DNA from 3 places in the Arthrobacter glycogeni genome. Region 2 is predicted to be linked to each of the others. Evidence: riboswitches for the same ligand, from Rfam matches in the RefSeq annotation. Region 2 holds a riboswitch; each other region holds the start of a gene.
What was found. Region 2 has a riboswitch for S-adenosylmethionine ahead of metX (homoserine O-acetyltransferase MetX). Riboswitches for the same ligand answer to the same signal wherever they lie in the genome.
Positions count from the first base shown of each region.

Region 1: it holds a riboswitch for S-adenosylmethionine, as region 2 does, so the genes downstream of both, ACX80G_RS06200 (MetQ/NlpA family ABC transporter substrate-binding protein) here and metX (homoserine O-acetyltransferase MetX) in region 2, are expected to answer to the same signal.
Region 3: it holds a riboswitch for S-adenosylmethionine, as region 2 does, so the genes downstream of both, sfnG (dimethylsulfone monooxygenase SfnG) here and metX (homoserine O-acetyltransferase MetX) in region 2, are expected to answer to the same signal.

Region 1 is NZ_JBTNDV010000004.1:149,207-158,727, forward strand. It holds gene ACX80G_RS06180 (MBL fold metallo-hydrolase) at 1-921, shown strand, start outside; gene ACX80G_RS06185 (endonuclease/exonuclease/phosphatase family protein) at 903-1,652, shown strand; gene ACX80G_RS06190 (methionine ABC transporter permease) at 1,673-2,332, opposite strand; gene ACX80G_RS06195 (methionine ABC transporter ATP-binding protein) at 2,332-3,360, opposite strand; gene ACX80G_RS06200 (MetQ/NlpA family ABC transporter substrate-binding protein) at 3,430-4,311, opposite strand; SAM riboswitch class IV at 4,514-4,631, opposite strand; gene ACX80G_RS06205 (TetR/AcrR family transcriptional regulator) at 4,792-5,427, opposite strand; gene ACX80G_RS06210 (alcohol dehydrogenase catalytic domain-containing protein) at 5,454-6,551, opposite strand; gene ACX80G_RS06215 (purine-cytosine permease family protein) at 6,548-8,011, opposite strand; gene ACX80G_RS06220 (hypothetical protein) at 8,008-8,181, opposite strand; gene ACX80G_RS06225 (nitrilase-related carbon-nitrogen hydrolase) at 8,297-9,142, shown strand; gene ACX80G_RS06230 (HhH-GPD-type base excision DNA repair protein) at 9,237-9,521, opposite strand, start outside.
Region 2 is NZ_JBTNDV010000010.1:118,890-128,410, forward strand. It holds gene ACX80G_RS12020 (class II fructose-bisphosphate aldolase) at 1-644, shown strand, start outside; gene ACX80G_RS12025 (DeoR/GlpR family DNA-binding transcription regulator) at 641-1,441, shown strand; gene ACX80G_RS12030 (CPBP family intramembrane glutamic endopeptidase) at 1,472-2,272, shown strand; gene ACX80G_RS12035 (VOC family protein) at 2,318-2,959, opposite strand; SAM riboswitch class IV at 3,078-3,212, shown strand; gene metX (homoserine O-acetyltransferase MetX) at 3,294-4,397, shown strand; gene ACX80G_RS12045 (SGNH/GDSL hydrolase family protein) at 4,445-5,290, opposite strand; gene ACX80G_RS12050 (alpha/beta hydrolase) at 5,382-6,092, shown strand; gene ACX80G_RS12055 (RNA-binding S4 domain-containing protein) at 6,079-6,324, opposite strand; gene ACX80G_RS12060 (DMT family transporter) at 6,431-7,399, shown strand; gene ACX80G_RS12065 (glycine--tRNA ligase) at 7,607-8,995, shown strand; gene ACX80G_RS12070 (GNAT family N-acetyltransferase) at 8,995-9,521, shown strand, end outside.
Region 3 is NZ_JBTNDV010000003.1:138,047-147,567, forward strand. It holds gene ACX80G_RS04485 (ABC transporter permease) at 1-593, shown strand, start outside; gene acs (acetate--CoA ligase) at 569-2,530, shown strand; SAM riboswitch class I at 2,803-2,907, shown strand; gene sfnG (dimethylsulfone monooxygenase SfnG) at 2,913-4,058, shown strand; gene ACX80G_RS04500 (O-acetylhomoserine aminocarboxypropyltransferase/cysteine synthase family protein) at 4,058-5,389, shown strand; gene ACX80G_RS04505 (CoA-binding protein) at 5,386-5,889, shown strand; gene ACX80G_RS04510 (carbon-nitrogen hydrolase family protein) at 5,926-6,732, opposite strand; gene ACX80G_RS04515 (DUF427 domain-containing protein) at 6,804-7,298, shown strand; gene ACX80G_RS04520 (SurA N-terminal domain-containing protein) at 7,411-8,187, shown strand; gene ACX80G_RS04525 (putative bifunctional diguanylate cyclase/phosphodiesterase) at 8,205-9,092, opposite strand; partial or broken gene ACX80G_RS04530 (diguanylate cyclase domain-containing protein) at 9,111-9,521, opposite strand, start outside.

The DNA of each region.
Region 1 (9,521 bases), on a different contig from region 2:
GTCGATCATGACGTCCCCGGCGCGGCCGGGTTTGTTCTGCGCGCAGGGGACCGGCGGATTGCCTGGACGGGGGACTGGCGTGGCCACGGGCACGCACCGGAACGCATGGCAGCCTTCGCGAAGCGCGCGTCTGGGGTCGACTTGCTCATCACCGAGGGCACCACCCTCAGACCTGACACCAGCCCGGTCAGGCCACTATCCGAAGCTGAGGTGTCCGAGCGGGTGGACGGAATCCTGGCGTCCACCGACGGGCTGGCGTTCGTTACCCCTTACCCCCGTAACCTGCGCCGCCTGGCCAGTCTGCGTGATGCGGCCATCGCGAACGGGCGCACCCTGGTACTCCGTCCGGAAACTCTCGCCGGCTGGCGCGCCGCGGTGCGTCACGGGCTGAGCAGTCCCCACCCCGACGACGGCGGCGCCGCCGTCGCCGTCCTTGCGACAGGTGACGATGCGGACCGCGTCACCATCGGTGAGACGCAGGTAACCATCGACGACCTTCAACGGAACCGCGGTAGCTTCCTCGTGGAACTGCAGGTACCAGACCGCTGGGTGGCGCTGGCCGCCGGGGCCGGCCGGGGCGATGTGCTGATTCACTCCAATGGGGAGCCGTTGGGCGCCTGGGCCCCGGAATGGACCTCATTGCAGGCCTGGGTGGCAACGCTCGGACTGGACTTTGTTTGGCTCGACTCCGGCGGGCATGCAAGTCCAGATGACCTCGCCTGGCTCGTGGACACCATTCGTCCGGGAGCTGTCGCGGCCGTGCACAGTTCCCACCCGAACCTCTTCCCGCGCACCTCCACACCCCTCATCCTTCCCGCACGCGGCCAGTCCTTCCAGCTATCCCAGCCCGGCCCCTTCGCGCCCGGCGCACGCGGCGCCGATTCAGAAAGGACGATGATTCCATGCGTTTCGTTGTCATGACCCACAACATCTGGGCGGACACCCGATGGCCAGAACGCGAACCCGCGCTCCGGGCGCTGCTGCGCACACGTCGTCCCGACATCTACGCCGTCCAGGAACTTCGTCCAGCCACCCGCGCAGTGATCGATAGTGAACTCCCTCACCACAGTCGGGTCGAGGACGAAGACCGAGGCTGGACCCACGAAAGTTCTATCTGGTGGGACGCCGGGTTGTTCACCGAGGTGGAGCATGGCGCCTTGGACATCGGTATCGGGGTGGACGAGATCCACCGCGACCGGAAGCTCTTCTGGGTTCGGCTCGCCGCCCGGGACGGGACCACTTTCGTTGTCAGTACCGCCCACTTCTGTTTCCCCGGGACGGAACGCGAGCTGACCGAGCACATCAACCCGAGGATCGCCCAGTCCGAAGCCGCAGGGGCTGCAGTCACCCTGCTGGGTGCGCACGGGGATCCCGTACTGTTCATGGGCGATCTCAACGAGTCGTGGCACGTCACCCGGATCCTGCATGCCGCGGGATTACAGGATTCCTACTCTGCTCTTGGAGTAACTCCCGGCCCCACTTGGCCCACGGTTCCCACTTGGCCGAAACCAACCACACCCTGGGTCATTGACTTCCAGTTCCACTATGGAAATATCCGCGCTCTCAGCACTGAGATCGTGGATTTTTTCGAGGAGGATATTGCGCCCTCCGACCATAAACCAGTGGTCACCACTTACGGGTTCGATCTCTGAGCCGGGCCGCGTTCGGTCGGCTAACGCCTGAGCGCCTTCCGGGCGAGCGCGTTGCCGAGGAACTGCACCGCCTGGACCAGCAGGATGATTACGATCACCGCAGCCCACGTGACCCACGGGTTGAACTGCCGGTAGCCGTACTGGATAGCAAAGTTGCCCAACCCGCCGCCGCCCACATAACCGGCGACCGCCGACATGTCGACCAGTGCCACGAAGATGAACGTGTAGCCGAGAATCAGCGGCCCAAGCGCCTCGGGGATGAGGATGGTCAGGATGATGCGGAGGCGTCCGGCTCCGACGGACCGTGCCGCCTCAATAACCCCGGGCTGGACGGTCAGTAGGTTTTGTTCGACGATGCGGCTGATCCCGAACGCAGCGGCCAGGGACAGGGTGAAGATGATTGCACTGTTGCCGATCCCGGTTCCGGTGACCGCCCGGGCCAGGGGCTGCGCGGCGGCGAGGAAGATGATGAAGGGGATGGGCCTGAAGATGTTGACGATGATGTTCAGGGTGCTGAACACGGCGCTGTTACCGAGAATACTGCCGGCCCGTGTGGTGTAAAGGCCGATGCCGAGCAGGAGCCCGCCGAACCCGCCAAAGAGCAGGCTGAACCCAACAATGTAGAGGGTTTCGTAGGTGGCCTCCCACAGTTCCGGGGTGAGGGTGATGAGCGAATCCATCAGCTGAGCTCCTTCACAGTGATACGTCCGGCCAGCCCGGTGAGCGCCGCGTCAATGGCGCCGTCGGGCCCGGTGAGTGCGAGGGTGAGATGGCCGAACGCCCGGCCCCGAATGTCGTTGATACCGCCGTAGATCAGTTCGAACTCGACGCCGGCAGCGGCCAGTTCGAGGAAGACGGAGGCCTGGGAGGAGTCGCCGTCGCGGAAGGAGAAGGTGACAATCCGGCCGAGATGTCGTTCCTGCAGGACCGCGAGTTCGTCGGGTGAGGGGATCCCCCGCACCACGGTGGCGACGAACCGTTGCGAGGAGGCTTCGCGAGGGGTGGAGAAGACGTCGAACACGTCACCCTGCTCCACGATCCGGCCGCTGTCCATCACCGCCACCTTCGTGGCGAGGGTCTGGATCACGTCCATTTCGTGGGTGATCACCACAATGGTAATGCCCAGTTCCTCGTTGACCCGGCGCAGCAACCGGAGCACTTCGTGGGTGGTTTCGGGATCCAGGGCCGACGTCGCCTCATCGGCGAGCAGGATTTTCGGTGAGGTGGCCAGCGCCCGGGCGATGCCGACCCGCTGTTTCTGGCCCCCGGACAACTGTTCAGGGTAGTTGGAGGCCTTGTCTGCCAGCCCTACGAAGTCGAGGAGTTCAGTGACGCGCGCCCGGATCTCGTCGCGGCTCTTCCCTGCGACGCGCAGGGGGTAGGCGACGTTGTTCCAGACCGTTTTGGCGTTGAACAGGTTGAACTGCTGGAAGATCATCCCGATGTCGAGACGCAGCTTGCGGAGCTGTCTATCCGGGACGTTGGTGACCTGTTGACCGTCGACGATGATGGTTCCGCTGGTGGCCTTTTCGAGGGCGTTGATCAGGCGGACCAGGGTGCTTTTACCCGCACCGGAGTAGCCGATGATCCCGTAGATTTCCCCGGCCTCGATGTCAAGGCTGACATTGTCGATGGCGTGTACCGGGGCGTCGCCGCGGCGGCCCGGCGGGAAGCTTTTGGTGACGCCCTGCAGTGAAATGAGAGGCATGAAGTTCCTTGGTGAAAGACCCTGTGGCCGGCCGGGATCACCGGCCGGCCACAGGAGAGAGAGGGCTAATTAGCCTTGGGCGCGGGTGTCTTCCTCGACGGTGCCGAGGGTCGTCTGCAGCTCCTCGGGGGTGACCTGGAGGAACTCGGCGGTCCCACCCGAGGTCTCCTGAACGGCGTCCTGCACCTCTTGGTTTTCCTGGTAGATACTGACGAGCTTCTGATAGGTCTCGTTGGTTTCCTCGCCGGCGCGGGCTGCGAACACATTCACGTACGCGGCGGCTGCCGGATCGGCCGGATCATCCTGGGCAATGGCATCCTCGAAGTTCAGGCCAGCATCCTGCACGAAGTCGTTGTTGATGATGGCGGCCGCGACGTCGGGCAGCGATGTGGGCGTCAGTGAGGCTTCGAGGGTGGTGACGGTGACCTTGGAGGCCTCCTCGTCGATGTCGTCGATTGTGGAGAAAGCGCTGCCACCGTCGTCGAGCACCACCAGCCCCGCGGACTGGAGCACCAGCAGACCGCGGGCGAGGTTACTCTCGTCGTTGGGGACGGCGACCGTTGAGCCTTCGGGTATTTCCTCCACCGACCCGTACTGGGTGGAGTACAGGCCGAGCGGGTAGATGGCGGTCGAGCCGATCGGGGCGAGTTCTTCACCGCTGGAGACGTTGTAGCGGGCCAGATATACCAGGTGCTGGAACTGGTTCAGGTCCAGTTCGCTTTCGCTCAGCGCGGGGTTGGGTTGCGTGTATTCGGCGAAGTCGATGACCTCAAGGTCGATGCCTTCCTCGGCGGCGGCCTCGGTCAGCAGGCCCCACTCCGGGTCGCTGGCGCCGACGACGCCGAGTTTGATGCTCTCATTGCCGGACTCGGAGCCCTCTGCAGCGCCGCACGCTACGGTGAAGACGAGAAAGGGGACGATGGCGATGGTGAGGAGTTTGCGGGATTTCATAATGATTTCCTTTGAGTGGAGTCCAGCCGGCCGGGGATATTGGATGGGCGCGGCCGCTGGGTCGGCAGATAAGAAGGTGTGCGAAGTGCTGCGAGAACTGCAACGACATTCGGGTGGAGGTGGCTCAGAGGTTACATGCTGGCTCGCTTCAAGATCGCGGGCGGTAGCCACTACGAGCCCTGAATGAGGGTCGGTACCGGGTACGCCGTACTTGCCGTCCGGGGATTTGTTCCGGTGGCCGAATCTTCACCTGAAGCACCCCACTACGGGAGAGGGTTGCTGTTCAACCGGCCAGGGAGCCGTTGGTTGAACTCTTGATTCTGAGATCACGCTAAAGCAGAAATTTTGTCGGGTCAAAACCTTGGCGTTATGGATCGTCATAAAATGCCTTGTCAAGCCCATTCCGTTCATTGACCGGGTCGCCGAGGTGTGAGATCGGGTGGATCCGCCATCAAAGCGCCTGTGAGTCGTCGGAAGTAACTACCCGGCGGAGGGGGTTGGGGTGTTGAGCTTTCGTTCCAGTTCGGTGACGACCGCATCGAGCCCGAGGGTGAAAGCGCTATCCTGACGCCCGATATCCGCGCGAGCCGCCAATGCCCGGGACAGGGCGGGGTGGTCGTGTTCTGATGGTTCCCAGGGCGGTTCAGGGGAGGCTGCGTCAATCGCGGAGCCAAGAACGAGCAGGTCCACGACGGACAGCGCGTCCAGCAGGAGTCCTTCGCGGAACCCAGCCGTCTCAAGGATCTGAGCCAGAGCTTCATAAATTTCCAACGTTGGCTCGTCGTCAACTGATTCGCCAACGAGAGCTGGAATGACCATGGGGTGAAGTCCCATGGCGTGGCGATAGTTGATCGCCCAGCGGCGCGTCTGTTCTTGCCAGCTCCCACCGCCGCGGGGGAAGTCCCCCCGGTCATGCGCATCCTGACTGATGAGAGCACGAATGCCCTCAAGGATCTCAGTCCTTCCTCCCTTCACATGGTGGTAGAGAGAGGAAGGACTAACACCGAGCCGTTTGGCCAGCAAGGGTATCGAAAACTCCCGGTTCTCATCGAACCGTTCCAAGGCTGCCCGGAAAATTTTTCCGCGAGTGAGGATTCGGGTGCTGGGCCTGACCATCGACTTCCTTTGTGGTTGGGAGGAGGCTAAAACACTATGACACTGCGTGCCCGCTCCCCACGACGCATCGCATCGAATGCTTCGTTGACGTCGTCCAGACCGATACGGTTTGAGATCAGCTCGTCCACTGGGAGCTTTCCGGCCAGGTACAGTTCGGCCAGCCGGGGGAAGTCACGCCCGGGGACAGTCGACCCATAATTGGATCCGACGATCCGGAGCCCGCCTTCAGCCAAGGCCAGCCCATCGAAACTGACCGTCTCATCGGCCGGGGGCAGACCAACCAGGACGGCAGTGCCCCCTCGCACGAGCAGCCCGGGCAGCGATTCAATTGTTTCTTTCCGGCCAATCGCCTCGAACGCATAGTCCGCTCCCCCACCGGTGATCTCACGGATCACTTGCTCGGTACCCGAACCCGCGATCACCGTATGAGTGGCCCCGAACCGTTTCGCTATCGCAAGTTTCTCCTCACTCAGATCGACAGCGATAATTGGGGACGCTCCCACCAGGTTCAGTCCCATAATGATGGACAGGCCCACCCCACCGGTCCCGACGACGACGGCGGACTGACCGGGCGCCACCCGCGCGTCGTTGACTACTGCTCCAACGCCAGTGGATACGGAACATCCCAGAAGTGAAGCAACATCAAAGGGCACTTCCGCCGGGATTTTCACCGCAGCCGATTCGGGAACGACCGCATATTCGCTCATCGACCCGACCGCCAGATAGGGAAACACTGGGGCACCGTTCTCCGACAGTGGCGTGCTCCCGTCGGGCAGCACACATTCCTCCGAGCGACTACCAGTGCACACAAAGGCCCTCCCGGAAAGGCAGGCGGTACAGCGCCGGCACGGGTAAAACCAGCTGAGCACCACATGATCCCCAACAGCTACGTCCTCGACGCCCCCGCCAATAGCCTCGACGACACCCGCGCCTTCATGGCCCATCACGGTGGGAGACGGCATCTCCCATTCACCGTCGAGAACGTGCCTGTCGGAGCCGCAGACGCCCGACGCGCCGAGTCGAACCAGCACCGTACCCGGTCCGGGCGCGGCCACGTCAATCCGGATGATCTCCAGAGCGGATCCACTGCCGCGGTGCACCGCGGCACGCGAGCTGATGCTCATGAGTGCGACTCCTTCACATCGGTTGGTTCTGCCAGGTCATAGCCACCAATTCCTCGCCGCTGGTAAAGCGCGACCGCCAGAATCCAATACACGATTCCTCCGACGACGGCGGCGGGCAGCGAAGCGGAAATGACGTTGAACGCGGGTTGGGTTTCGAGGGTGACGGGGTTATAGATCCATAGGTAGAACACAGCGCCTGCAACCACGGCTGCCATGCCAGCCCAGTTCACCCCGCCGGGCAGGTGATAAGCACTCTTGGCTCCGGGGGCATAGAGCTCGGCCAAGTCGATGCGCTGCTTCCGCAGGATGAAGTAGTCAACAATGATTGCCCCGCACATTGAAGCGAGAAATGCACCACTCAGCGTGACGAATAAGACGAATCGTTCGTACATAAACTGGGGGAAAAACGCCAGCAACGCAGGCAATACGAAAAACCCGGCACACAGCCATTTCCAATGCAGACGAGTGAGTAACTGACCGCTGGACTGCCTTAGGGCAAGCACTGTGGAGTAGACAATCGAGGACATGCTGGTGATGTTGGCGAAGCAGATGAACAACAGGATAAACGCACCCAAGAGCGGACCGCCGAAGGGGATCATCCACACCGTGGGATCCGAGTCACCCAGGGTCAGGGCCGCTCCCATGCCGACAATCTGCGCCAGCAGGGTGGCGATGAGCAGTCCACCGTAGGCAGGCCAGATGGCGGCCTTCGGCGACGTGGTCATCCGAGCGAGCGAGCCCATCACCGGGTACCACGAAACGCCGACAGCAACATTGAACTCAACCGCGATCATGAAGTTCAGCTGGGGATCATCGAATGGCGCGAGCGGTGCTGCTTCCAGCAGTGCTGTCCAGGAAGTGTTAAGGACCAGAAAGACCATCAGCAACGCGGTGACGATCAAAAGCCCAGGTGCAATGAACTTGTTCAGACGGCCGATCGTGATGGGGCCGCGGGAGAGGACATACCAGGCAACGCCGAGCGCCACCAAGGCCCCCAAAGTGACCATCAGGCCATACTCATCGAATTCCATCCCGGTAGCAACACCTGCTACCTGGGTTGTGGCACGACCCACCATGATGCCCAGCAGTGACGACCACCCCATCTCGGTGATCAGCACAACTGTAAAGACCAGCACCCCAACCCCCGCTACTCCGAAGACCGGCCGAAGAATGGTGTACTGCTCTACTCCGTACCGTTGGCTGGCTACGGTGCTGGCGAGGACCATAAAACATAGCCCGATCGCATTTCCGATGATCATCGCAGCTACACCCTGCTGGAAGCCCACGAACGAGGCGGTTGCGCCACCCACCAGGAACGCCCATGTCGCGATAGCGAGCGCCACGTTCACCCAGCTGAAGTCAAGTGCGGTCCATACTCGCTCGGATTTCAGCAGGGGGAGGGAACCGAAAGTATTGGCGTTCGTTACTTCTTCCGCAGCGGTGCTTTTAGACCCGGTCACAGGACCATCACCAGCACTCCGAGCAGGCTTATCAGGACGGTGGTGCCCACATACACGGCCAGGTCGTTACGGCTGAGTGCGCGTCGCGCCGGGTCAGCGGCCTCGACGGTGCGAATCACCTCTATACGGCGCTGCAGTTCCTGTTGCACCTGGGCGGAATCTCTGACCACGTCTGCCTCCTCTTCAAATAATCGAATATCTTTCGGTTTCCTGGTTCATGAGAGCCCTAAAGCTGGGCGGTGTCAATAGACTTAATCAAATCTATCCAAATGTGAAGGAGATACCGTGGCTCGGATCGGCGTCTGGCAAGCTACCGGAAAGGTAGCCGAGATTGAGGAGAATCTGGCGCGGTTGGATCAGATGGCAGCTGACGCGGCTCGCCAGGGGGTGGACGTCGTCGTCACTCCTGAGCTGTTCGTCACCGGCTATGCGCCGGCACGAATGTGCGCTTCTGACGGCAAGGCCGTGCGCGAGCAGATAAGCGACATTGCCCGGCTTCGTCAGATCGCAATCGTCGGGTCCAGCGTCGATGACGAGGATGGGCAGCGTTATATCAGCGCCTCGTTTTTCGACGACGAAGGTTCCGAGCGGACCCGGTATCGCAAATCTCATCTGTTCGGACCCGAGGAAAAGTCAGTTTTCCACCCTGGTGTCCAACCCCCGCGGGTGTTCGACTATGCAGGCCTGCGATTGGCGCTGGGAATTTGCTACGACGTCGAATTTCCGGAGTTTGTCAGAGCCGCAGCACAGGGCGGCGCCGACGCGCTTCTCGTTCCCACGGCGGTGCCGTTCACGGGTGATGTCGACGGCTTACCAGGAGACCGGACATATAACGCGGAACGCATTTCCACCCTCATGGTGCCGTCCCGCGCGCTGGAAAACGGCATCTACGTGGCGTATGCCAATCACACGCCGCCGCACTTCACCGGTCTGAGCTGCATCGCCGGTCCGCACGGAAATTTGTTGGCAGAGGCTCGCCATGCTGAGGTGCTGATCATGGCGGACGTCGACGCCGAGGAGGTGCGGCGTGCCCGCCGCATCAACACGTACCTCGATGATGTGAAGGACGCTTACCCCACCTCTGGCGCTCCCTCAGCCACTTTGACGCAAGACCCCACCGCCGAGGGGTGAAATCTGGCGGATCCGGGCGCTCGAATCCGCCGAGTCGCCCGATCTGACTTCTCAACGGAAGGTGGGAGGGGGCTGGGAGGTAGGGGGTTGGGGGTTAGCCCTTCGCCTTCGCGGCGGCCTTCGCTGCCCGCTTTGTCTCCCGTACCTTTGTCAGGGATTCCGGATCCACAATGTCGGCGACGGATCGGTAGCTGCCCTTCTCGCCGTAGGCTCCGGCAGTCGTTCGCCAGCCGTCGCCGTCGTACCCGTACTGCTTGCCAAGCAGCGCGAGGAAGATCCTGGCTTTCTGTTCCCCGAACCCAGGCAGCGCCTTCAGTCGCTTGAACACTTCCGCGCCGTTGGGGTCGTCCCGGGTCCAGATCTGGGAGGCGTCGCCGTC
Region 2 (9,521 bases):
ACCTTGACCACGCCGAGGACCCCGAGCTGGCCTTCGCCGCCATTGACCTGGGGTTCGGGTCGGTGATGTACGACGGTGCCGCCCTGGACTACGACAATAACCTCGCCGCCACTACCCGGGTGGCCGCCTACGCGCGCGAACGCGGCGTGTTTGTTGAAGCGGAGTTGGGCAAAGTCGGGGGAAAGGACGGCGCCCACGCGCCCGGCGTCAGGACCAACCCGGTGGAGGCGGCAGCGTTTGTGGCGGCCACAGGTGTCGACGCGCTCGCCGTCGCCGTCGGCTCCTCCCATGCCATGACGCAGCGCAGCGCCGAACTGGACCTGAATCTTATTGCCGCGCTCAAGTCGGCGCTGGACGTGCCGCTGGTGCTGCACGGATCCTCCGGGGTTTCCGATCACACGCTTGCCGCGGCGATCCGGTCCGGAATGACCAAGATCAACGTCTCAACCCACCTGAACAGCCTCTCCACGCGGGCCGTTCGCCTCTACCTCGAGCACAACCCCTCGGTCGTCGACCCACGGAAATACCTGGGTGCCGGGCGTGCTGCTATCGAATCGGAAACGGCCCGCCTGCTGACCCTGTTCGCCGCCGGGGGGCGGGCCGCGACGCCGGCCCCGATAATGGGGAACGGACCGGCGGGATGAAACGCGCAGAACGGCTGGGCGCCATCCTCGACCTCCTCTCCGAAGTCAGCCAGGTGGACGTCGAGGAGATTGTCACCAAGCTCAAGGTCTCACCGGCCACCGCACGGCGGGACCTCGACAGCCTTGCGGAGCAGCGGCTGCTCACCAGAACCCACGGTGGGGCCACCATTGAGACCGTCGCCTATGACCTGCCGGGACGCTACAACCGGGATGTGCACGCCGAGCAGAAGCGGGCGATTGCCCGGGCCGCCAGCGATTTGATTCCGAAGGGGGCGGTAATCGGGCTGTGCGGCGGAACCACCAGCACGGCTATTGCCTCGGCCCTGAGCAAGCGCAGCGACCTGATGGAACCTTCGAACAAGCCCACCCTCACAGTGGTGACCAACGCGATCAACATCGCTGCCCAGTTGGCTGTTCGACCGAACTTCAAGATCATGGTCACCGGTGGGATCGTCAACCCCCGCTCCTACGAACTGGTGGGATCATACGCTGATGCGGTGCTGCAGCGGGTGGCCCTGGACTTTGCCTTCGTGGGAGTCAACGGACTGGATCCGGTGGTAGGGCCCACGATCAGCGACGAAGGCGAGGCTGCGGTCAACGCGATGGTCGCGAGGCGGGCGTCCACCGCGTACGTGGTCGCCGATTCGTCGAAGATCGGCACCCGGCGCTTCGCCACCATGACCGGCTACACCTTCAGCAATCTGATCACCGATTCGGGGATTACCGCTGGGCAGTTGCAGGCCTTCGAGGAGCACGGTACAGCGGTGATCGTGGCGCCCGCGGTGGGGGCCGACTAGCCCCAAGGTACGCCCACTAGGATGGCTGGCATGCCCACCGAACTACCCAAAGCGTCAGCCACTCCCGCCGGCGACCGCTCCGCACCCGTTCAGCGCCGGCGGATCACCGCCGAGATCGCCATCGTCCTGGGACTGTCCCTCGGACAGTCCGCCGTGTACGCCGTGGTGAACCTGCTGGACAAACTGAGCCAGGCACCGCTCGCGGCGCAGACCACCCGGCTGAACCCGGTCCTCAATGACCGCCAGTATCTTGATTTGACCTACCAACTGCTGGGCATCTTCTTCGCCCTGATCCCGGTCTTTCTGGTTCTGTTCCTGCTCACTGAGCCCGGCAAATCGGCGTTCCGCACCCTGGGATTCACCTTCAGCAAACCAAAGGTCGACTTCGGATTGGGCTTCGGTCTTGCGACTGTGATCGGCGCCGGAACGCTGGGTGTGTATGCGGCGGGACGTGCGCTGGGAATCACGACGGCGATTGAACCCGCTGCGCTCGACGCCTACTGGTGGACGGTGCCCGTCCTGATCCTTTCAGCGGTGCGCTACGCGGTGCTTGAAGAAGTCATTGTAGTGGGCTACCTGTTCCACCGGCTGCAGCACCTCGGCTGGTCGACTCCGGTGATCATCGTCACGAGCGCCGTACTTCGAGGAAGCTATCACCTGTACCAGGGCTTCGGGCCGTTCATCGGTAACTTCATCATGGGTGTGGTGTTCGGCTACGCCTACACGAAGACCAAACGGGTGATGCCATTGGTGATAGCCCACGCTGTCCTCGATATTGCCGGGTTTGTGGGCTTCGCCCTCTTCGGCCCGGCGATTGGAATCGGCGCGTAGCACCATACCCCGCGGCACCCTCGACGGGCCGATAAAAACAGCTGGCTAGATTTCCACCAGGCCATTGTCCGTCTGGAAGGTTACCGACATGATGCCGGGGGTACCATTCGGCGCCACCCAGTGCACTGCAACGCCATCAAGAGGCTCGGTGGCGGGGGTGCCCAGCCACTCGGCGATCCGATCGGGGGAGCCTGCGATCGTCAGTGAATCGAGACGGGCCGACGCCGGTTTCGCCTGCGACGGATGAAGTGCCTCGGTACCGTCATCCCACCGCAGCATATAGGGGACCTGGGGGTCGGCGATGAGCCCCTTGATCCCAATCTGCTGCCAGGTCAGTTCTTGCCCATCAGGGAACTTGCGGTTACCTGGCACGGCGCTCCGCCCCAGCCGCTGCTCAAACGGGGCCAGATCGTCTACCGCGACGCACCAGCCCATCCATCCGCCACCGGCTTCGGAACGGGCTCGAACCGCCTGCCCGAAGGGAGCTTTGTCGGAGGCGGGGTGATTCAGCACTTCAACCACTTCCAGGTACTGGCCATTGAGCATCGGGAAGATCATGTTCCTGGTGCCGAAGCGGGGGTGCACACCGCCCTTTACGGGATCCACGCCGAGGGCATCAGAAATCCTCCCAGCAGTCGCTACGAGGCCGTCGGGTTCACAGGCATATGAGACATGGTCCAAGCGCATGGCCCTAGTTTGGCACTTTGTGATCTGTGTCTCGACTTAGGGTACCCTTACCTTATCTTCGGGCCACAGAGGTTCACATATTTGCGCCCGAAGGTTCTTTTCGGGTTATCTAGGAACAGGTCACGAGTGCCAGCACGGAGCGGAACGCCCGCTCCACCAAGCCCCGGCTTGCTGGACGGCAACCCTCCTTCGCGGCGGGGTGCCCCGGGTGACGACCGGGCGGCGGGCAAGGTGTCAGGCGCAAGCGCTAACTCCGAGGCGGGCAATACCAGTGGCAACTATTCACACGACGCAGCAGGACCCCGGCCCAGGGGCACTTCATGCCGTCCAGTCAATCCCTGGAGAGTGTCCCGACGGCGTCCTCCGCACTCTCAGCCTCGGGGCCTTCACCTGCGAAACCGGGGGACACCTCCCCAACCTGACGCTCGCCTACGAGACCTGGGGCGCCCTCAACGACGACGGATCCAACGCCGTCCTGATCCAGCACGCGCTAACCGGCAGCACTCACGTCGCCCGGGGCGATTCGACCGAGGACGGCTGGTGGGACCAGCTGGTCGGCCCCGGAAAAACCATCGACACCACCCGGTATTTTGCCGTGTCCATCAATATGCTCGGCGGGTGCTATGGGTCCACCGGTCCGGCCACCGCCGATCCCGACGGCATCCCCTGGGGCTCACGGTTCCCCTACCTCACGGTCAGGGACTCGGTCCGCGCTGAGGCGCTCCTCGCCGATGCCCTGGGTATCGGGCAGTGGCATTCGGTAGTCGGCGGATCACTCGGCGGGGCCAGGGCACTGGAGTGGGCCCTCCAGTACCCAGACCGGGTCCAGCGCTGCGCGGTGATTGCCTGCACCGCGGCCAGCTCGGCCGAGCAAATTGCCTTTGCCCAGGCGCAGCTTCGATCCATCCGGTTGGATCCCGGCTTCGCTGGCGGTGACTATTACCCGGGCCCCGGGCCGGTCGACGGACTGGGTCTGGCGCGACGCATCGCCCACATCACCTACCGGTCCGAACCCGAATTGGAGCACCGGTTCGGCCGGGCCGCCCAGGGCAGGGAGACGCCTTTCGGCTCGCCGGATCCTGCGGCCCGCGGTCGCTACCAGGTGGAAAGCTACCTGGATCACCAGGCCGACAAGCTCGCGGAACGGTTCGACGCCAACAGCTACGTCCTGCTCACCGAAGCCCTCATGGGTCACGACGCCAGCCGCGACCGGGGCACCCTGCAGGACGCCCTCGGCCAAGCCAGCGCCGAGTTCTTCATCGCCGCAGTGGATTCGGACCGGTTGTATTACCCCAGCCAGTCCCATGTCCTGGCGGCGGCGCTGCCGGGTGAGGTACCCGTGCATATGATCAGCTCACCGATCGGCCATGACGCTTTCCTGACCGAGATCCAGCAACTCGGCGGACGGCTGCGGGAGGCCTTCTATCCCGCGCCCTGACGCGAGGTCGCCATCGTCGTGGCCGGTGATCCAGGCAGGGTAGGAGCCTAGCCCCCGATGCCCGGCGGTATCCCCGGACCAAAAATGGGGGCAGCGTCGGGGCGTTTGGCCAGGATCCCGTCCCCGGAGGACTGGCGCCGCAACCGGCGCAGTACCCAGGGTACGAAATAAACCTTGGCCCACACCAGATCCTCCGTCCGGGCCGCGCGCCACCTCTTGGGGGGGAGCGGCTGCGGCTCAAGGGGCATCAGGGAGTGGGGCACGGCGAGGGTTTCCAGCACCATCATGGCGATGGTGTGGTGTCCCAGCGGCGAGAAGTGCAGCCGGTCGCCGTCCCACATCTGCGGGTTCACCAACTGGCGCAGGGCCCACATATCGGCGATCAGCGCGTCGTGGTGAGCGGCAATGATCCTGAGGTTCTCGTTATAAATGGCGGTCCTGGACCGGAAGTTGCCGAGCACGGACTCGCGGGCGTCCGGGCCGGCGAACAGCACCACGGTCGCGTGATCGGCACGCAATGCCCCGACGGCATCATCCAGGCGCGCCGCCAACAGGTCCGGGTCGCCGCCCGGGCGGATCAGGTCGTTGCCGCCAGCCGAGATGGTGATCAGATCCGGTTTCAACGCGAGCGCCGGCCCCACCTGCTGAGCCACAATTTCGTGCAGCAACCGGCCGCGGACGGCGAGGTTGGCGTAGGCGAAATCCTCATGGCCCCTGCTGAGTTCTTCGGCCACCCGGTCGGCCCACCCCCGGTTGCCGCCCACGCTCCCGGGATTCGGGTCCCCGATGCCCTCGGTAAAGGAGTCGCCCAACGCCACATACCGCGTCCAGGGGTGGGGAGTGGTGTTCTGCGCAGGATGGGACTCCGCGGGTGGGGATAGGTTCCGGCTCATCCCCCTATCCTGTAACAGACGGTCACCGAACGCGACCCCCGACCGCTACCCCCGCTGGGTGCCGCCGGCCGGTGCGTGCCAGAATACTCCAATGACCCTTTCGGAAACGCCCCACCCACCAGCCGCCGAGCAGCCCACCGCGACGGCCTGGGATCCAGTGGTCCTCTGGTCGCGCCCCGAAGCGGAACGGCAGGGCACAGCCCTGCTGGTGATGTTCCACGGGCACCTCGCCAACGAGGAGGACCTGATGGGCCTGGCGGACCATCTGCCATCCGATCTCACGGTGGCGTCGGTCAGGGCGCCGCACGTACAGGGGCCGGGGTTTACCTGGTTTCCCCTGTCGCACGACACCGGATATTCGGTGGACCTCGTGACCGACTCCGTCGCCCGGGTGGTGACCTGGCTGGACTCGGTCAAGGGCGCGCATACCAGCGTGTCGTTGCTGGGGTTCTCCATGGGAATGGCCGTTGCGACCAGCCTGCTGCGCCACCGCCCGCGGGACTTTACCGCCGTCGTCGGCCTCTCAGGGTTCGCGGTTCCCGCGGAGGGGAGCCCGTTCTTCAACGACGAGGACGCCGCTGCCCACCCGGTGCCGCTGTTCTGGGGCCGCGACCAGGAGGACCCGGTCATCACCGCCGACCGAATTGAGTTCACCCACCGCTGGGCGGTCGGCCACACCACCCTCACCAAGGTGCTCTACGCCGGGATCGGCCACAGCATCAGCATGCGGGAACTGGCGCACGTGAAGGAATTCATCGAGCTCACCGTGTTTGGGATCGAGCCGCAGCCTAGCCGCGGGTAATCCGCACCGACGCACCATTGACTGTGACCACATCGCCGGGATGGAGCTGGGCGCCGCGCCGCTCCTCGATCGCACCATTGACCTTCACGAGCCCGTTATCCACGAGTTCCTTGGCCTGGGCGCCGTCCTCGGCCAGGTGGGCCAACTTCAACAGTTGGCCCAGCCGGATCATGTCATCGGTGATCTGGACGGTGTCGCCTACGGTCGGGTCAACTTCGTGGGATTTGCTCATGGGACCATTCTGCCCGACTGGGACCATCCTGCCCGAACCGCTGGCTGACAGGACATCAAGCCCTGCCAGTACCAGGCCGTTGATCAAGCTGCCATAGGATCAATGGGTGTCACACCACCCCCGGCTTCCCCTGGTCCTCGGCCTGCTGCTCGCCGTCACAGCCGGAGTAGCCATCCCCCTGCAAGGCCGAATCAACGGCGCCCTGGGCACCCACCTCAACGACGGCGCCGGCGCCGCCCTGGTCAGTTTCACCACCGGGCTGGTGGTGATGGTGCTGATCACCTGCGTGTTGCCCGGGGGGCGGGCCGGTTTACGGCAGATCCTCCCCTCCGTGCGGGAACGACGCTTCCCACCCATCTATTTGGCAGCCGGAACCATCGGAGCCTTCTTCGTGTTCTCCCAGTCCCTGACCATCGGGGTGCTGGGCGTGGCACTTTTCACCGTGGCGGCAGTGATGGGGCAGACCCTCAGCGGGCTGCTGGCCGACCGTGCGGGAATCGGTCCGGCCGGCAAACGACCCCTGACCACGATGCGGCTAATCGGGACAGCGCTCGCCGTCGCCTCGGTGGTGTGGGCCGTGTCGCCACGGTTTGGTGCCACCGGCGACCTGCAGTCCTGGCTGATACCCGTCCTGCTCCCGGTGCTCGCCGGGTTCCTGATCAGCTTCCAGCAGGCCATGAACGGCACCGCGGCGGTCCACTACGGGACCCCCATCATCGCCACTTTGGTCAACTTCATTTCCGGAGCCTCGGTACTGCTGGTGGCGTGGCTGATCAAGACACTCATCGCCGGGCCGGGCGAGGCGCTGCCCACCGAGTGGTGGTACTACCTCGGCGGCCCCCTGGGGTGTGTCTTCATCGGGCTCGGCGCGGTGCTGGTGCGTAGCATGGGGGTACTGCTTACGGGACTGGGCATGATCGCCGGACAGTTGGTGGGTTCGCTGGTCCTCGACCTCGCGTTCCCCACCCCGGGCACGGTGGTGGAACTAGCCACAGTGGCAGGACCCATCCTCACCCTCGTCGCCATTGTGCTGACCACCCTGCCTTGGCCCAGACGTGCCCTGCGTTTCCGCTAGGACGACGGTCCCCGGCCCAGCGGCGACGGCTCCCGACGGGCCCCGCGCGACCGCGGCGGGGGCTCCTCGGTAGGCTAGGGTTGTACCTTCGATTCGAGCAGGCATCGGCCCATCACCGGACCCGTGCCCTGGCTCATTCCCTGAGCCAGTTCCTGCCGGACACCACCACGGACCGCACCCAGCGGCCTGTAGAAATGGAGAACCACAGTGGCCAAGAACCAGTCCGCACTCGACCCCATCATTTCCCTCGCGAAACGCCGGGGCTTTGTCTTTCAGGCGGGGGAAATCTACGGTGGCTCACGGTCGGCCTGGGACTATGGTCCCCTCGGCGCCGAGCTGAAGGAAAACATCAAGCGCCAGTGGTGGCAGTCAGTGGTGCGGGGGCGCGACGACGTCGTCGGCCTCGACTCCTCGGTGATCCTCCCGCGCAAGGTGTGGGAAGCCTCCGGTCACGTCGACGTGTTCAGCGACCCCCTGGTGGAATGCCTCAGCTGCCACAAGCGGTTCCGTGCCGACCACCTCGAGGAAGAATACGAGGAGAAGAAGGGCCGTCCCGCCGAGAATGGTCTGAAGGACATTGCCTGCGCCAATTGCGGTACCCGCGGCGAGTGGACCGAGCCGCAGGAATTCTCCGGCCTGCTCAAGACCTACCTGGGTCCTGTCGCCAGCGAGGAGGGCATGCACTACCTGCGGCCCGAAACCGCCCAGGGCATTTTCGTGAACTTCAACAACGTCCTCAACACTTCCCGGAAAAAGCCGCCATTCGGCATCGGCCAGATCGGCAAGAGCTTCCGCAACGAAATCACCCCGGGCAACTTCATTTTCCGGACCCGCGAGTTCGAGCAGATGGAGATGGAATTTTTCGTCGAGCCCGGCACCGACGACGAATGGCACGAGTACTGGATCAAGACCCGCCTCGACTGGTACACCGACCTCGGCATCAAGGCCGACAACCTGCGCCTGTTCGTGCACCCGCTGGAAAAGCTCAGCCACTATTCCAAGGGCACCACTGACATCGAATACCGGTTCGGGTTCCAGGGGTCGGAGTGGGGCGAGCTGGAAGGCATCGCCAACCGCACCGATTTCGACCTGTCGACCCACTCGAAGCATTCGGGCACCGACCTGAGCTACTTCAATCAGGGCACCAACGAGCGGTACACGCCGTACGTGATCGAACCCGCCGCCGGCCTGACCCGGTCCTTCATGGCCTTCCTGGTGGATTCCTATACCGAGGATGAGGCACCCAACGCCAAGGGCGGTGTCGACAAGCGCACCGTCCTGAAACTGGACCCGCGCCTGGCCCCGGTCAAGGCTGCCGTCCTGCCGCTGAGCCGCAACGAGGACCTGTCGCCGAAGGCCAAGGATCTCGCCGCCCAGCTGCGCCGGACCTGGAACATCGACTTCGACGACGCCGGTGCCATCGGCCGACGCTACCGTCGCCAGGATGAGATTGGCACCCCGTTCTGCATCACCGTTGATTTCGACACCCTCGACGACCAGGCGGTGACCATCCGCGAACGGGACACCATGGCCCAGGAGCGGGTATCACTGGACAAGGTTGAGGGCTACCTCGCCGCCAGGCTGATCGGCTCCTGATGGCGTTGCACTACCGTGAATGGCGCGACGGCGACGACCTGGAGCTCATCCAACTATGGGGTGGACCCGAAAACGCCCAGGTAGAGCAGGCCAGGGCATTGTTCCGTCCGTCCTCCAACCACCCGTGGCTGCGCTGCATCGTGGCCGAGGACATTGTCGGTACCGATGCGGGGGTTCCCGTCGCGGCGGCGTACGTCTTCGAGCCGAAGCTCCACAATCAGAGGCTGTGGGCCTACGTCGAGGTGGCAGCCGACCACCGGCGCTCGGGCGTCGGGTCAACCCTGTTGGGAATGCTTCGCAACGAGGCCAGCGGCTCGCCGTCGGGCGCTACGAACCTGCGGGCGAAGGTGATCCCGGGCAGTACCGGCGGGGACTTTGCTGCCGCGTCGGGGTTCGGACAGATTCAGCGGTCGCGCATCGTGAAGGTGGAGCCCGGTGCGCTGTCCCTGCCGGTCTTTGACGACGCCGGTGGTCCGCAGCTCGATGAGGCGGCGACCGGTTCGGTGGAACTGACCACCGCCGTCGT
Region 3 (9,521 bases), on a different contig from region 2:
TGTTGACCCATGTTGGCATCTCCACCCAACGGGTGCTGCTGGGCTTCACCTTCGGCGCCGCGTTGGGCTTGGCGATCGGCTCCCTGGTGGGACTGTCGCGGATCGCCGATGCCCTCCTCGCACCGACCATCGGCGCGCTGCGGGCCGTTCCGTCGCTGGCCTGGGTGCCGCTGCTGATCCTCTGGATGAAGATCGGTGAGGATTCGAAGATCACGTTGATCCTCATCGGGGCTTTCTTCCCGGTCTTCACCACTGTGTATCTGGCGTTACGCCATGTGGACCGGAACCTGGTGGAGGCCGGCCGGGCGTTCGGGCTCAACGGGTTCAAGCTGCTGACCACGGTGCAGCTACCTGCCGTGATTCCCTCGGTCTTCTCCGGACTGCGGCTGGGCCTCGCCCAGGCGTGGCTGTTCCTGGTCGCTGCGGAACTGATCGCCTCTTCCCTGGGGCTGGGATATCTGCTCAGCGACTCGCAAAACAATGGACGGGTGGACAGGATTTTCCTCGCGATCATCCTGCTGGCTGTCATCGGCAAAACCACCGACGCGCTCCTGGGGATTGCCGAAAAATGGGCGGTGCGACGATGGGCGTGAGCCTGCAGGAAACCGACCCGTTGACCGAGACCGGCCGGCTGGCGTTCTGGGAGCGGCAGGCGCGCCGGCTGGACTGGGCCACCGAGTGGTCGACCGTGCACACCTTCGATCCGGCCCGCCCCGCCCCGGGTGGGGCGGAGGAAGACCTCACCGTGCCGGTGATCGAGTGGTTCGTTGGTGGCCGTCTCAACGTGGCACACAACTGCGTGGACCGCCACGTCAACGCCGGGCGGGGTGACAAGGTTGCCCTGCACTTTGAAGGCGAGCCCGGCGACCGGCGCACAGTTACCTACGCTGATCTGCAGGACGAGGTGTCCCGCGCCGCCAACGCCCTGCTTGACCTCGGGATCGGCCAGGGCGACCGGGTGGTCATCTACCTGCCCGTGCTGGTGGAAACCGTCGTCGTCACCCTGGCCTGCGCCCGGATCGGCGCGGTCCATTCGCTGGTGTTCGGCGGGTTCTCCGCCGAGGCGCTCCGGTTCCGGGTCGAAGACACCGGCGCGAAACTGCTGGTCACCACCGATGGGCAGTACCGTCGCGGCCTGGCGGTGCCGGTCAAGGCCAACGCCGACGAGGCCGTGTCAGGGTCCACCAGCATCGAGCACGTCCTGGTGATCCGCCGCACTGGCAGTGACATCGAGTGGACCGAGGGCCGCGACGTCTGGTGGCATGACGCCGTCGGCGCCGCATCCCCGCACCACACCGCCGAGGCATTCGACGCCGAGACTCCCCTGTTCATCATGTACACCTCCGGGACCACCGGGAAACCCAAGGGCCTGGTGCACACCTCCGGCGGGTATCTCACCCAGGCGTCGTGGAGTTTCGATTACCTGTTCAGCCACCCCGACCCGGCCCGGCGGGACACCGACGTGCACTGGTGTACCGCCGACCTGGCCTGGGTCACCGCCCACACCTACGAGATCTACGGGCCGCTCGCCAACGGCGCCACCCAAGTAATCTTCGAGGGCACCCCCAACACACCCCACCCGGGACGGCACTTTGAGATCATCGAGCGCTACGGCGTGACCAGCTACTACACGGCGCCCACCCTGATCCGGTCACTGATGGGCTGGTTCCCGGACGGCGTACCGTCCGGTTACGACCTCTCCAGCATCCGGCTCCTCGGCACCGTTGGCGAGGCGACCAACCCTGAGGCCTGGCGCTGGTTCAGGGAGCACCTCGGATCCGGCACCGCGCCGGTGGTGGACACGTGGTGGCAGTCCGAAACCGGGGCCGCCATCCTGTCTCCCCGCCCCACCGATGCGTCGTTCAAACCGGGCTGCGCATCCCGCGCCCTCCCCGGCGTGAGTACCCGGATTGTCGACGACGACGGGCGCCCAGTCCCGCCCGGAGTGCAGGGCCTGATTGTGGTGGACCAGACCGGACCCGCCATGGCCCGGACCGTCTGGGGCGACCCGCAGCGGTACCTGGATTCCTACTGGCGGAAGTTCGCCGCCCAGGGCTGGTTCCTGGCCGGTGACGGCGCCCGGTACGACGACGACGGCGACACCTGGATCCTCGGCCGCATCGATGACGTGCTCAACGTGTCGGGTCACCGGCTCTCGACCATCGAGATTGAATCGGCGCTGGTGGCCCACCCATGGGTGGTCGAGGCCGGGGTGTGCCCGGTCGCCGACCCGCTGACCGGTCACGCGATCGCCGCGTTCGTCGTGCTGGCTGCATCACAAGGGGCAAGGGCCGAGGATGAGGTGGCCCGGATCCTGCGGGACCACGTCGGGACGGTGATCGGGCCGATCGCCAAGCCGGCCGCCGTCGTCGTCGTCGCTGACGTCCCGAAAACCCGGTCCGGGAAGATCATGCGCCGGCTGCTGACCCAGCTGTACGAGGGAACCACGCTCGGTGACACTACCTCGCTGCAGAATGAGGCCTGCGTGCCGGGAATCGCGGCGGTCCTGGCCGCGAGGGCAGCACCGTGACCCCGCCCCGCGCGCGGCCGGCGCCTCATCCTCCGGCCGTCCCGGAGACCTTCCACCCGGTTTCAGTGACCTTTATCGCCGTCCCGGGGTCAAAGTGGGCATCGGTGGCGAACATACCGCCCACCGATCTCCAGTTTGACCCCCGCGGTCCGGGTTGATCACCGATCCGAAGCTCGGGCGACCTCAAGGCCCTGCATCATGTGACTGAGGACGACACCTGCAACGCTGAGCAACATTCTTGGTCTACCGCGAAGGGGCTGCCACACTGGTGGTGACCATCCCGAGCGGTACGAGAGATCTGGCTCATTGACACCGCAGCAACCCTGGCCACTGCCCCGGCAGTGACATTAGGGTGCTAATGCCAGGCACGATGGAGGTTTTCATGGCTATTGATCTATCCCAACCCCTCAAGTTCGCCTACTGGGTTCCCAATGTGAGCGGCGGGCTGGTGGTGTCGACCATTGAGCAGCGCACCAGCTGGGACTTCGACTACAACAAAAAACTGGCGCGCATTGCAGAAAATGCCGGCTTCGAGTACGCCCTCTCGCAGACCCGGTACGCGGCGTCGTATGGCGCCGACAAGCAGCATGAGGCCACCTCATTCTCGCTGGCGTTGCTCGGCGCGACCGAAAAGCTGAAGGTGATCGCCGCCGTCCACCCGGGCATGTGGCAGCCCGGTGTCCTCGCGAAGTTCATTATCACCGCCGACCACATTTCCGGTGGTCGGGCGGCAGTGAATATCGTCTCGGGCTGGCTGAAGAGTGAGTTCACCGGGTTCGGGCTGCCGTGGCTGGAGCACGACGAACGGTACGTCCGCACCGAGGAGTTCATCAGGATTCTCCGCGGCCTCTGGACCGAGCAAAACTTCTCCCAGGCCGGGAAGTACTACAACATCACCGACTTCACCCTCAACCCGCCACCCGTTGACGTGCCGGGGCGGCCGCACCCGGAGATCTTTTTCGGCGGGAACTCGACGGCGGCACAGGCAACCGCAGGCCGGGTGGCCGACTGGTATTTCTCCAACGGGAAGGACCTCGAGGGGTTCAAGGAGAACGTCGCTGGCGTGCAGGCGTCAGCAGCCGAAGCCGGACGGCACCCGAGGTTCGGGCTCAACGGGTTTGTGATCGCCCGCGATACCGAGAAGGAGGCCCGCGAAACCCTCCGCGAGATTGTGGCCAAGGCGCACAAGCCGGCCGTCGAAGGGTTCCGCGACGCGGTCCAGGAGGCTGGCGCGTCCACCAAGGACGGCAAGGGCATGTGGGCCGACTCGTCCTTCGAGGACCTGATCCAGTACAACGACGGGTTCAAGACCCAGCTCATCGGGACGCCCGAGCAGATTGCCGAGCGCATCGTCGAGTACAAGAAGATCGGCGTGAACCTCATGCTGACCTGCTACCTGCACTTCCAGGAGGAAGTCGAAGCCTTCGGCAAAGACATCCTTCCCATTGTCCGCGAGCTCGAAGCGGACCTCGCCCGCAAAGAGGGCCTAGATTTCATTGTTGACGACCAGATTAAGGCAGGTGTCTGATGGCTGACCGCAGCTTCGGTTTCCGCACGCGCGCCCTCCACGCCGGAGGCACTCCTGACTCGGCCCATGGGGCCCGGGCGGTACCCATCTACCAGACGACGTCGTTCGTCTTCAAGGACACGGCCGACGCCGCCAACCTGTTTGCGCTGCAGAAGTACGGCAACATCTACTCGCGGATCGGCAACCCCACGGTCGCTGCGTTCGAGGAACGGATTGCGTCGCTGGAGGGCGGCATCGGGGCCGTGGCGACGGCGTCGGGCATGAGCGCCGAATTCATCACCTTCGCCGCGCTGTGCCAGGCGGGGGATCACATTGTCGCCGCGTCGCAGCTCTACGGCGGCACCGTCACCCAGCTTGACGTGACCCTCCGCCGGTTCGGCATTGACACCACGTTTGTGCCCGGCACCGACCCCGCTGACTATGCCGCGGCCATCCAGGACAACACGAAGGCCGTCTACGCCGAGGTGATCGCCAACCCGTCCGGCGAGATCGCCGATATTCAGGGGCTGGCAAAGATCGCCCACGACGCCGGGGTGCCGCTGATCATCGACTCGACCCTGAGCACCCCCTACCTGATCCGGCCGATCGAGCACGGCGCGGACATTGTGATCCACTCGGCCACCAAGTTCATCGGCGGGCACGGGACCACCCTGGGCGGCGTCGTCGTCGAGGCCGGTACCTTCAACTGGGGCAACGGCAAGTTCCCCACCATGACGGAGCCGGTGCCGTCCTACGGCAACATCCAGTGGTGGGCCAACTTCGGGGAGTACGGGTTCCTGACCAAGCTGCGCACCGAACAGCTGCGGGACATCGGCCCGTCCCTGTCCCCCATGTCCGCGTTCCAGCTGCTGCAGGGCGTCGAAACCCTGGCCCAGCGGATGGACGAGCACCTGGCCAACGCGCAGGCGGTCGCCGAGTGGCTCGAGAACGACCCGCGGGTTGAATACGTGAACTTCGCCGGGCTCCCCTCGCATCGTCATTTCGAGCGGGCAGCCAAATACCTGCCGCAGGGGCCGGGATCGGTCTTCAGCTTCGGGGTGAAGGGCGGCCGGGCGGCCGGGCAGAAGTTCATTGAATCACTACAGCTCGCCTCGCATCTGGCGAACGTCGGCGACGCACGCACCCTGGTCATCCACCCCGGCTCGACGACGCACCAGCAGCTCTCCGCCGAACAGCTGGTCACGGCCGGCATCCCGGAGGACCTGGTCAGGATTTCGATCGGGCTGGAGGACCTGGAAGATATTCTGTGGGACATCGACCAGGCGCTGGATCTTGCCACAGCGCCCCAGCTCGCTGCGGCACCGGGTTCAACCGAAGGAGTTCAGGCATGAGCGCTGGCCCGGAAACGGTGCGGACCTGGGAGGGCCCGTCAGCACCCGAACGGCTCTCCCTCCTGCGGAATGCCAAGTCTGTGGCGATTGTTGGGGCGTCGGACAAGCCGTCCCGCGCGTCGTACTTCGTGGCAACGTACCTGCAGTCGTCGTCGCCCTACCGGCTGTACTTCGTGAACCCGGTGGCCAAGGAGATTCTAGGGCAGCCGGTGTACGCGTCACTCGCCGACCTGCCCGAGGTCCCCGACATTGTTGACGTGTTCCGGAAGCACGACGACCTCCCGGGCGTCCTGGAGGAGACCAAGGCGGTCGGCGCGCAGACGCTGTGGCTGCAGCTGGGGTCCTGGCATGAGGGCGTTGCGCACGACGCCGAAAAGGCGGGACTGAATGTCGTCATGGACCGGTGTATCAAGATTGAGCACGCACGGTTCCACGGCGGACTGAACCTGGCCGGTTTCAACACGGGAGTGATTTCGTCGAAGCGCCGGGTCACCGCCTAGCCCGACCCCACCAAACAGAGATCCATCGGTCCGGGGCTAGTGGGACTCGACGATCTCCTCGTTGCGCGCGAAGCGGCGGTTCTTCAGGACGGGCAGGAACTGTCGGACGTCGGCGATCCGTCGGCGTGACACATCGGTGGTGACCACGCCCTCACTCTCCTCATTGAGGAAAACCTGCGGAATGCCCATCGGGTCGAGGATGGCTGAGTGGCCGATGGTGTGCCCGCTGGAGGTTCCCGCCGCGGCAATCCAGACGGTGTTCTCGATGGCGCGGGCCTTCAGCAGGGTCTCCCAGTGGTCCACCTTGTGGTCGCCTTTGAACCAGGCGGCCGGCACCAGGATCAGGTCCGCCCCACGGTCCGCAAGCGCCCGCGCCTGTTCCGGGAAGCGGATATCGTAGCAGGTCATCAGGCCCACCGTCAGCTCACCGATCGTGACCACCTTGATACCGCCGTCGCCCGGCTTGATCCGGGTGGACTCCTGGTAGCTGAAGGCGTCGTAGAGGTGCAGCTTGCGGTAGGTGTCCACAATCTTGCCGGTGGCGTCGACCAGCACCAGCGTGTTGTAGGGGCGATCCTCGCCGCTGCCCTCGTACCCGCCGGCAACAATGGCGATGCCCAGTTCGGCGGCGACGAAGGACAGTTGCTGCACGAACGTCGACCAGTTCTCGTCCACCGCGGCCGCCAGCGACCCCTCTACCTTCCCGATGGAGAACATGGATTCTTCGGGAAAGACGATCAGCTCCGACCCCTCGGAACGCGCCTTCTCGGCGAGCCCCCGCATGGTCCTGAGGTTGTCCGAGACGTCGCCGCCCGGCCGGAACTGCCCAACGCTGATCTTCATTGTCGCCGCTTTCATCATGAAATAGATGCTCTTACAGCCTACCGAATGCCTGAAGGTCCTATCGTTGAATTATGAGACTGCAACCTATCGTCCCTGGTCCTGGCCAGGAGTCCGTGTGGGACTACCCACGGCCGCCCCGGCTGGAGAACACCACCGAGCGGATAGTGATCGAGTTTGGCCGGGCGGTGATTGCCGAGAGCACCACCGCGGTCCGGGTCCTCGAAACCAGCCACCCGCCGGTGTACTACGTACCGATCGACGACTTCGTGGCCGGCACGTTGGTCCCCGCGGAGGGCTCATCGCTGTGTGAGTACAAGGGCATGGCTGCCTATTACGACGTCGTCAGTGGGCGCCATCGCGTGCAGCGCGCCGGCTGGACCTATCCCAGCCCCACCCCCGGCTTCGAGGCGTTGCAGACCCGGGTGGCGATTTACCCGGGAGCGATGGACCGCTGCCTGATCGACGGCGAGGTGGTCACGGCGCAGGAGGGCGACTTCTACGGCGGCTGGATCACCGGGCGCCTTGTGGGCCCTTTCAAAGGAGCGCCCGGCACCTGGGGCTGGTAGTCCGGGCCCCGTCCTGGCGGCCCAAACCCGCCGTCAAAAGGTAGCGTCCAGCTAACGCTCATAGAAAGCTGATAACTTCGCAGGTTGGTTATCTATCTGGCAGGAGAATATTGTGCGGAAGAAGTTGTTACTGAGTATTGCCTTGGCCGGAATTGTTTCGGTGGTGTCAGCATGCGGCACGCCCGAAAGCGGCAGCGAGTCAGGGTCCGAGACGTCCCAGTCCCCCGCCAGCGAAAGCCCAGCACCCGACGCGGCTCCAGAAGTCGCCGAGCCCGATCTTGAGGGCGTGCCCGACGTCGTCGCTCTGGTGAACGGCACCGAGATCCTCAAAGCTGATTTTGAGTCGGTTTACACCGCCCAGTACGAGCAGGCCGCGATCCAGTCACAGATGTCCGGGGAAGCTGTCGACCAGGATGAGCTGAAAACCCAGACCGTTGAGGGGATGATCGGTACCGAACTGCTGGTTCAGGAAGCTGGCGAGCGGGGGCTTGAGGCAAGCGAGGAAGCAACTACCGCAGCACTCGACGAGCTCGTCGCAGCCAACCAGCTTGGTTCAGCCGATGAGTTCTATGCCGCGCTTGCCGAGCAGGGCATGGACGAGGCAACAGTCAACGAACAGCTTGCCACCCAGGTCCAGGTGGAGCAGCTCATCAAGGAAGAGGCGGGGGACGCCGCACCTTCCGAGGAGGAGCTCACCACCGCCTACGACGAGGCGGTGGCCCAGCAGGAGGAACAGAACGCCCAGAGCGGTGAAGAGACCGAGGTGCCGCCCTTCGAAGAAGCAAAGCCGGCCCTTGAGGAGCAGCTCAAGACCCAGAAGGAGTCCGCAGCAGCGGAGTCCCTGGTGGCCAGCCTCCGTGAAAAGGCTGACATCACGATCAACCTGTAGTGCCATTGGTGCCGCAGCTAGAGCGCTGCGGCACCCGGAGTGGTGTGCGCCAGTTCGGGAGATTCCATGGCGAACCATGATGCCAACTCGGCGGCTGGGAGCGGCCGGGCATAGTGGTAGCCCTGTGCCAGATCGCAGTCGAGATCGATGAGGGCTTCGCGCTGCCCCTCCGTCTCGACGCCCTCGGCCACCGCCTTGATACCCACAGCGTGAGCCAGTTGCACGCAGCTGGCCACAATTGCCGAATCGCCACTATTGATACCGAGCCCCGACACGAACGACCGGTCGATCTTCAGCTCGTCGATGGGAAACTGCCGCAGATAGGTCAGGCTCGAATAGCCGGTCCCGAAATCATCAACCGCCAGCCCTACCCCCAGCGCCTTCAGCGCGGTCAGCGCCTTCATGGCCGCCTCGGGCCCCACTATCAGGGACGTCTCGGTGATTTCACGGGTCAGCAGGGACTGATCAAAGCCGTGCCGCGCCAGCACCGCCCCGACCCGCCGCGGGAGTTCAGGATCAGTGAGTTGCCGGGTGGAAAGATTCACCGCCATTTCCACCGGACCACGCGTTGGGTGATCTGCAGCCCACCGCACCGCCTGCGCCACCGCCTCGTCGAGCACCCACGCCCCCAGTTCACGGATCAGCCCTGATTCCTCGGCCAGCCCAATGAAGTCCGACGGCGGCAACAGTCCTCTACTGGGGTGTTCCCACCGCACCAGCGCCTCGACACCGGTCAGGCAGCCGTTCCGCAGGTTCACCCGCGGCTGGTAGTACACGCGGAGTTCACCGTTGGCAATGGCGTGCCGCAGTTCGCCCAACAGCCGCATTCTGTCGACTGCCGGGTCGGACTGGGAGGAATCGTGCAGCTCCCAGGCGTTCCGCCCACTGGCCTTCGCCTGGTACATCGCAATATCGGCCCGGTGCAGCAGCCGCTCTGGCGTATCGCCGTCCTCAAAGATCGCCGCCCCGATGCTCGCGCCCACCACCACCTCAAGACCCTCGATCATGATCGGTGGGTTCAGTGACTCCAGCAGCCGCCCGGCCACCGTCCCCACCTCGGCCGTGTCGTCGACCATTTCGACGACGACGAACTCGTCACCGGATAGCCGCGCGATGCGCAGCGGTTCACTCACTGATTCCCGAAGCCGTCCCGCCACCAAACTCAGCAGCTCGTCACCGGCAGCATGCCCAGGCTGTCGATGACCGCCCTGAAATGGTCAAGGTCAACGAAGAACACCACGGCGTGTCCGGCTGAGGCGCCGGCGTCCGACAGCACAGCACCGAGCTCCTGGATCAGGCCAGCCCGGTTCAACAGCCCCGTCAGGGCGTCGTGG